2 linked regions of the Pseudobacter ginsenosidimutans genome follow. The protein of the gene in region 2 interacts with the protein of the main gene of each other region in a pairwise test. Links are inferred from orthologs where the notes say so. Each region holds a gene or a part of one and is shown on either strand. Other genes may lie near its edges.

The links. The genes of interacting proteins can lie anywhere in the genome.
Region 1: the proteins of uvrA (region 2) and uvrB interact in binary tests that used the Escherichia coli proteins (3 or more experiments, as listed by UniProt). The link is inferred for Pseudobacter ginsenosidimutans from one-to-one orthologs.

The regions. Positions count from the first base shown.
Region 1 is NZ_CP042431.1:1,579,558-1,583,259, forward strand. The notes cover bases 356-3,321. They hold uvrB (excinuclease ABC subunit UvrB), read left to right. Parts: upstream 356-798; coding sequence 799-2,844; downstream 2,845-3,321. Other genes in these bases: FSB84_RS06510 (methylglyoxal synthase), read left to right, coding at 356-725; polA (DNA polymerase I), read left to right, coding at 2,932-3,321. Outside these bases: FSB84_RS06505 (T9SS type A sorting domain-containing protein), read right to left, coding at 1-129; more of FSB84_RS06510, read left to right, coding at 270-355; more of polA, read left to right, coding at 3,322-3,702. UniProt on the Escherichia coli protein: The UvrABC repair system catalyzes the recognition and processing of DNA lesions. A damage recognition complex composed of 2 UvrA and 2 UvrB subunits scans DNA for abnormalities.
Region 2 is NZ_CP042431.1:366,159-370,358, forward strand. Bases 439-3,902 are described here. They hold uvrA (excinuclease ABC subunit UvrA), read right to left. Parts: upstream 3,531-3,902; coding sequence 639-3,530; downstream 439-638. Other genes in these bases: FSB84_RS01450 (5' nucleotidase, NT5C type), read right to left, coding at 439-619; FSB84_RS01460 (OmpA family protein), read left to right, coding at 3,882-3,902. Outside these bases: FSB84_RS30600 (hypothetical protein), read right to left, coding at 1-101; more of FSB84_RS01450, read right to left, coding at 98-438; more of FSB84_RS01460, read left to right, coding at 3,903-4,200. UniProt on the Escherichia coli protein: The UvrABC repair system catalyzes the recognition and processing of DNA lesions. UvrA is an ATPase and a DNA-binding protein. A damage recognition complex composed of 2 UvrA and 2 UvrB subunits scans DNA for abnormalities.

The DNA.
Region 1 (3,702 bases), 1.2 Mb from region 2 along the record:
CACCTGAACAGAAGAATCGTCTCCCTCTGCCAGTAAAGACCTTTCATCTGATGCCGGTACAGTCTGCCCCTGCAGTACAACTACACCACCCAATACAAGGAACAAACAGAACATCAGATTTTTGACCATAGGTTCAAGCTTTGAATTTTCAGGGAACAGCTTATTTACAATATCTGTGCCGCGGCTGTTGAAAACGAAGCCAAACCTTTCAAAATTTTTACATTACAGTTAAAGTTTCTTCAAAATGACGCTTATCAGTACCTTTAAGCATGATCAAGACCCGACGCTTAAACATTAGAAAACGGATCGCTCTCGTAGCGCATGACAATAAGAAAAAAGACCTGATAGAATGGGCTGAATTCAATAAAGTGGTTTTGGCCAAACATGAACTGATTGCCACCGGAACCACGGGGAAGTTGATGGAGGATCAGCTCGACAGGCCCGTAAAGAAACTGCTCAGCGGACCGCTCGGCGGCGACCAGCAGATCGGAGCCATGATTGCAGGTGGAGAGATCGATGTACTGATCTTCTTCTGGGACCCCATGGAAGCACAACCTCATGATAGCGACGTAAAAGCCCTGCTCCGAATCGCGATGGCCTGGAATTGCATCATGGCCTGCGACCGCTCCACGGCAGACTTTGTGCTGACTTCACCCCTGATGCAGACTGAATACACGCTCAATATTCCGGATTATTCCACCTACCTTAAACGAAAGATCGATTGAGTTTGTTAATGTTTCTATAGCTTCCGGCAATCGGGTAAATGCTCCGTAAATTTGCCGGTTACCCATTTTACTTATGGCATTCAATTTACACACCCCCTTTCCTCCGGCGGGCGACCAGCCGGAAGCCATCCGTCAATTGACCGAAGGCATACAGAATGGAGAGAAACACCAGGTGCTGCTCGGTGTCACCGGTAGTGGTAAAACCTTTACCATGGCCAATGTGATCCAGCAGGTACAACGTCCTACACTGGTGCTCACACATAACAAAACACTCGTAGCCCAGCTGTACGGAGAGTTCAAACAGTTCTTTCCAGACAATGCCGTTGGCTATTTCGTGAGCTATTACGATTATTACCAGCCCGAGGCTTATATGCCCGTGTCTGACACTTATATCGAAAAAGATCTCAGCATCAATGATGAGCTGGACAAACTCCGGCTTCACGCTACCTCTGAGTTACTTTCAGGAAGACGTGATATCATCGTTGTGGCTTCCGTAAGCTGTATCTATGGTATGGGTAATCCGCAGGTCCTCGAAAGCGGGATCATCCGCATCAATCGCGGACAATCCATTTCCCGTCAGGGTTTCCTGCATGCACTGGTGAATGCACTGTACAATCGCACACAAACGGAATTCACGCGGGGCACCTTCCGTGTGAAAGGAGATACAGTAGACATCAACCTGCCTTACCTAGATCAGGGCCTTCGCATCACCTTCTTCGGTGATGAGATCGAAACCATCGAAACGCTGGACATCAAAACAGGTAAACGTATCGCAGGAAAGGAAACAGCCGCCATCTTTCCTGCCAACCTTTATCTGGCGCCCAAAGACATCATTCAACAGATCCTTTTCGAGATACAGGACGAAGCCAATTCACAAGTGGAATATTTCAAGAAAACAGGCAAGTTCATCGAAGCACAAAGGCTTGGTGAACGTGTGAACTATGATGTGGAAATGATCCGTGAGCTCGGCTATTGCAATGGCGTGGAAAACTACTCGCGCTTTTTCGACAGAAGAATTCCAGGTACCCGCCCATTCTGTCTGCTCGATTATTTCCCGGATGATTACCTTATGATCATCGATGAAAGCCATCAAACCATTCCGCAGGTCAGCGGTATGTACGGCGGCGACCGCAGCCGCAAGCTGGTGCTGGTTGATTACGGATTCCGTCTTCCCTCCGCACTCGATAACCGTCCACTCAATTTCCACGAATTTGAATCGCTCACCAATCAGGTTGTATACGTATCAGCCACGCCCGGAGAATATGAACTTGAAAAGACAGGCGGTGTTGTGGCCGAACAGATCGTGCGGCCAACAGGATTGCTCGATCCTCCCATCGAGGTTCGTCCGAGTGTAAATCAGATCGATGATCTGCTGGACGAGATCGATAAGCGCGTGAAGAAAGGAGACCGCGTACTGGTTACCACCCTGACCAAACGCATGGCAGAGGAAATGGACAAGTACCTGCATCGCATCAATATCAAATCGAAATACATTCACAGCGAAGTGGACACACTGGAACGCGTTGAGATCCTGCGCCAGCTCAGGCTCGGAGAGATCGATGTACTCGTGGGCGTGAACCTGCTCCGTGAAGGCCTCGACCTTCCGGAAGTGTCGCTGGTGGCTATTCTCGATGCAGACAAAGAAGGTTTCCTCCGCAATGAGCGCTCCCTCACACAGACTGCAGGACGCGCAGCCCGTAACGTGGATGGTCTTGTTATCTTCTATGCAGACAAGATCACAGAAAGTATGCAGCGCACTATGGACGAAACCTCACGTCGCCGTGAAAAACAGGTTGCGTACAACCTCGAACATAATATCACTCCCAGAACAGTCACCAAATCCATAGAGCAGGTGATTGCACAAACCTCCGTAATCGATGTCAAAGGTTATGACCCCGACAGCCCGCTGCGGATCATGCCTGGCGAAGATATAGTCCGTCTTTCTGCCGCCGCTGAGGAACAGGTAGAATATAAAACCATTCCACAAATTGAAAAAGCCGTTGGCAAAGTGAAGAAAGAAATGGAAAAAGCTGCCAGGGACCTGGACTTCATGGAAGCCGCCAGGTTGAGGGACGAAATGTTTGCGCTGCAAAAGCAACTGGAAGAAATGAAGCAGTGATAGCCCCTCTTTTCCCAACTTCCGCCAGTTCAAAAAGCTTACTAAATTCCTGAGCAATCGGATCGCCTTTGTTGTTAACTTAGCAGCATGAGGCAAAAAGTATTCCTTCTCGACGCACTGGCGCTTGTATTTCGTGCTTACTATGCATTGATCCGCAACCCAAGGATCACTTCCAAAGGCAGGAACACCAATGCACAGTTCGGCTTCACCAATACATTACTCGATCTGCTGAACAACCAGAAGCCAACCCATATGGCCGTTTGCTTCGATACATCAGCTCCCACTGAAAGACATACCGAATTCACAGAATACAAAGCCAACCGCCAGGATGCGCCGGAAGACCTCAAGGCTGCTCTTCCCGATATCAAAAAGATCATCCGCGGATTCAATATTCCCGTGATTGAATTTGATGGTTATGAAGCAGACGATGTGATAGGCACCCTCAGCAAACAGGCAGCCAAAGCAGGCTATGAAGTGTTCATGGTAACGCCGGACAAGGATTATGGTCAACTCGTTGACGGCAATATCAAGATCTACAAACCCGGCTACCAGGGCGGAGATGCAGAGATCCTCGGCGCCAAAGAGGTTTGCGAAAAATGGAATATCAAAGAAGTGCATCAGGTGATCGATATTCTCGGGCTCATGGGAGACGCAGTGGACAATATCCCCGGCATCCCTGGTGTTGGAGAGAAAACCGCCGCCAAACTGCTGGCAGAATATGGCACTCTTGAGAACGTACTCGAAAATGCAGACAAGATCAAAGGCGCACTCGGCGAAAAAATACGCAATGGCGCTAATTCAGCCATCCTCTCCAAAAAACTGGCCACCATCATTACAGACGTGCCCGTTGAATTCCAC
Region 2 (4,200 bases):
GGAAAAGCAAATAAAGTTCTTCTGGTTCTTCCAGTATCCTCAGTGGCCGGCGATGAGTAATTGCCGGCCATTTGTTTTTTTATTAAGCGGGTATTTTTCACAGGAGGGCATTGGCCACTTCTTCCCAGTTATGCAGCCTTTCATATTCCTTCACATCTTTGTTATGCGCAGCATCGAAAAGATAAGGTTTGCCGGCAAAATGCACCAGGTTCTTCGTATGATCATCAATGAGATAATCTCCCACACAAAGACGCTTGTCGCCACAAAGCACAACCTGTTTCCAACTGATGAAGGAGAAATGATCTCCCAGCCAGTCGATCTTATCTTTCAGTGAATTGGGAAATTCCGTAGCAGCTGATACGATGAAGAGTTCATACTTTTTATTGATCTCAGCCAGTACGCGCTGGCTGTTTTTCATCACCGGCAAATGGCGGAAGAAACCGGGTTCATTCAATCTTGCACGGATCAGGTGCTGGTGCTGTTCCGGGAATCCGTTTGCCCAGGAGCCTTTCATTTTCGTGTAATCCACATCGAGACCATATTCTTTCCTGTACCAGTTGATCATTGCAGTCATCGGATCTGCAATCACCTCATCCATGTCAACCAAAACTCTTTTCATAATTATCGTTCGTCTGAATTTATAGTTCGTCTTTCAGGAATTTGCCGGTGAAACTTTCTTTTACAGTCACCAGGCCTTCAGGAACTCCTTCATATAGAATACGGCCGCCGCCATCACCGCCTTCCGGGCCAAGGTCGATCAGGTGGTCAGCTACTTTGATCACGTCCATATTGTGCTCTATCACCAGCACTGTATTACCACGCTCTACCAGTTTGTTGAGCACGTCCAGCAGGTGCTGGATATCTTCAAAGTGAAGCCCTGTAGTGGGCTCGTCAAGAATATAGAAGGTTTTACCAGTATCACGCTTGCCGAGCTCCGTGGCCAGCTTCACACGCTGTGCTTCGCCACCACTAAGGGTTACAGCCGATTGTCCAAGTGTGATATAACCCAGTCCTACTTCTTCCAGCACTTTGATCTTGCGATAGATGTAAGGTACATTCTCGAAGAATACCACGGCATCTTCCACCGTCATGTCCAGCACATCGCTGATGGATTTGCCTTTGTAACGGATCTCGAGGGTTTCCCGGTTGTAACGTTTACCCTGACATTTTTCGCAGGGCACATACACATCCGGCAGGAAATTCATTTCAATCACACGCATACCGCCGCCTTCACAAACATCACATCTTCCTCCTTTTACATTGAAAGAGAAACGACCTGCGTTGTATCCGCGGATCTTTGCTTCTGGCACAGCTGCAAATAAAGTTCTGATATCTGTAAAGAAACCACAGTAAGTGGCGGGATTGCTTCTGGGTGTACGTCCGATGGGCGACTGATCGATCTCGATCACCTTATCGATATGCTCCAGTCCTTTTACGGACTTATAAGGCATTGGCGTCATGCGGCTGTTGTACGCATGTTTGCTGAGGATGGGATATAATGTTTCATTGATGAGCGTGCTCTTGCCACTACCGCTCACACCGGTCACCACAATGAATTTCCCCAGCGGGAATTTCACACTCACATCTTTCAGGTTATTGCCTTTGGCTCCTTTGATCTCCAGGAATTTTCCGTTTCCTTTCCTTCTTTCTTTGGGCACTGCAATGCCGCGATGTCCATTGAGGTAAGAAGATGTAAGGGTATCCAGTTTCAGCAGGCTCTGCGGATTGCCCTGCGCCACTACTCTTCCGCCGTGATAACCGGCTTTGGGGCCAATGTCTACCAGGTGGTCCGCAGCCATCATAATATCTTTATCGTGCTCCACAACCAGCACACTGTTGCCGATATCCCGGAGGTTCTGCAAAGCAGTGATGAGGCGCTGGTTATCGCGTTGATGCAGTCCGATACTGGGCTCGTCCAGAATATAGGTGATACCCTGCAATTGTGATCCGATCTGCGTGGCCAGCCTGATACGCTGGCTCTCTCCTCCGCTCAGGGTGCGGCTGGCGCGGTTCAGCGTGAGATAGGTCAGGCCCACGTCAAGCAGGAACTGTACTCTTTCACGGATCTCTTTGAGGATATCTTTCGCAATCACATTTTGTTTATCGCTCAGTCTGTCTTCAATATTATTGAACCAGACCATGAGTTTATCGAGATTGAATTCGCTGAGTTCGGAAATATTCTTTCCGTCCACTTTGAACCAGAGACTTTCTTTTTTCAGCCTGGCCCCATCGCAGGTGGGACATGCTTTCAATTCCATGAACTGCTCTACCCATTGGCGGATGGCATCGCTGGAACTGGCCGCGAACCAGCGTTTGAGCTGGGGCACGATACCTTCGAACTCCGTCATGTATAAGTTAGCCTCAGTATCCACCGTATCAAAATCGAGGTGCTCATCTTCTTCCGGGCCGGTTTCGTTGCCGTACAACAAAATATTCATGGCTTTGGCGGGAAGGTCCTTTACCGGCACATCCATTTTGAATTTATGTTTCTTCGCCAGTTGCTGTACCTGTTTAAAGATGGTGTTCTCCCTTTCTTCGCCCAATGGTGCGATACCGCCTTCATTAATACTGCGTTCAGGATCCGGTATGATCGCGTCCATGCTTACCTGGTAGACTACCCCAAGTCCTTTGCAGGTGGGGCATGCTCCGTAAGGACTGTTGAACGAAAATGAGTTGGGAGAAGGTTCTTCGTAACTGATGCCTGTGTCTTCGCACATCAGTTGTTTGGAGTACTGGATCACTTTATCGCTGTCGTTCACCAGGAGGAACATCAGGTCTTTGCCGGTCTGCAAGGTTTTCTGAACACTCTGGCTGAGGCGGAGTTTCATATCAGGTGTAACAGGGAGTCTGTCTACCACTACTTCGATATCATGGATCTTGTAACGGTCAACCTGCATCTTCGGCACCAGGTCTTTCACTTCACCGTCTACCCTCACCTTGAGGTACCCTTTCTTACGGATATCTTCAAACAGCTCGCGGTAGTGTCCCTTACGGCCACGCACAAGTGGAGCCAGGAGGGTGATCTTTTTTCCGGTGAAACGCTGGAACACGTTGCTCACGATCTCCTCTTCGGAGAACTTCACCATTTTTTTCCCGGTATTGTAACTGTAAGCTTCGCCGATACGTGCGTACAGGAGACGCATGAAATCGTATACCTCGGTGATAGTGCCTACGGTTGAGCGCGGGTTTTTATTGGTGGTTTTCTGTTCGATGGAGATAACGGGGGAAAGCCCGGTGATCTTATCTACATCCGGTCTTTCCATATCGCCGATGAACTGTCTGGCATAAGCGCCGAAACTTTCCATGTAGCGGCGTTGCCCTTCGGCATAAATGGTATCGAAGGCGAGGGATGATTTTCCGCTGCCGGAGATACCTGTGATCACCACTAATTTATTTTTTGGAATACTGATGTCGATATTCTTGAGATTGTGTACCCGGGCTCCAAAGACATCGATCATTTCCTGCTGTGTGGTTCCGTTATTTTGTCCGTTTTCACCTGACACTGCCTTGTTTACTTTCACATTTGCCATAATTGCAGAGGCTGTATTTAAATTTTTTCCGGGATGAGGTTTTAGTGAGATATATACACAAATTGCAGTCCCAACCGGGAAAACATCAAAGATAAGAACAAAAGGCGGGCGGAAAAGTTGTAGAAGTCTTACTACTTTTTAGCATTCAGGTTCAATGAGATAGGTGACAAAATGGGAATGTGGTACAAAAATTGAAAGCGCAAGGATGAGTTTTCAAGATCAGGTGGATATTCTGATTTTCGGATTGTAACTAATTTTGATGAGTTTTGCAGCATCATAAAGCCCGCTCTGATAATTAGCGAACACTCAGTTCATTAGAAAGTTACCTTGATTACATTAAAAAAAAAGACTATGAAATTACTTAAAAACACCCTGACAGGACTTATGGCAGCATCAGTTTTATTAGCTGGCTGCAGCAGCATGAACAAAACTCAAAAAGGAGCAGTGATCGGAACGGCAGGTGGCGCCGCGGCAGGTGCCATCATCGGTAAAGTGGCAGGTAATGCGGCACTGGGCGCTATCATTGGTGCTGCAGTAGGTGGTGTAACCGGTACTGTGATCGGTAAGAAAATGGACAAACAGGCTGCTGAGATCAAGAACGAAGTACCAGGTGCTACCGTTGAGCGTGTTGGCGAAGGTATCGTTGTTGAGTTTGCAGACAAGAATGCCG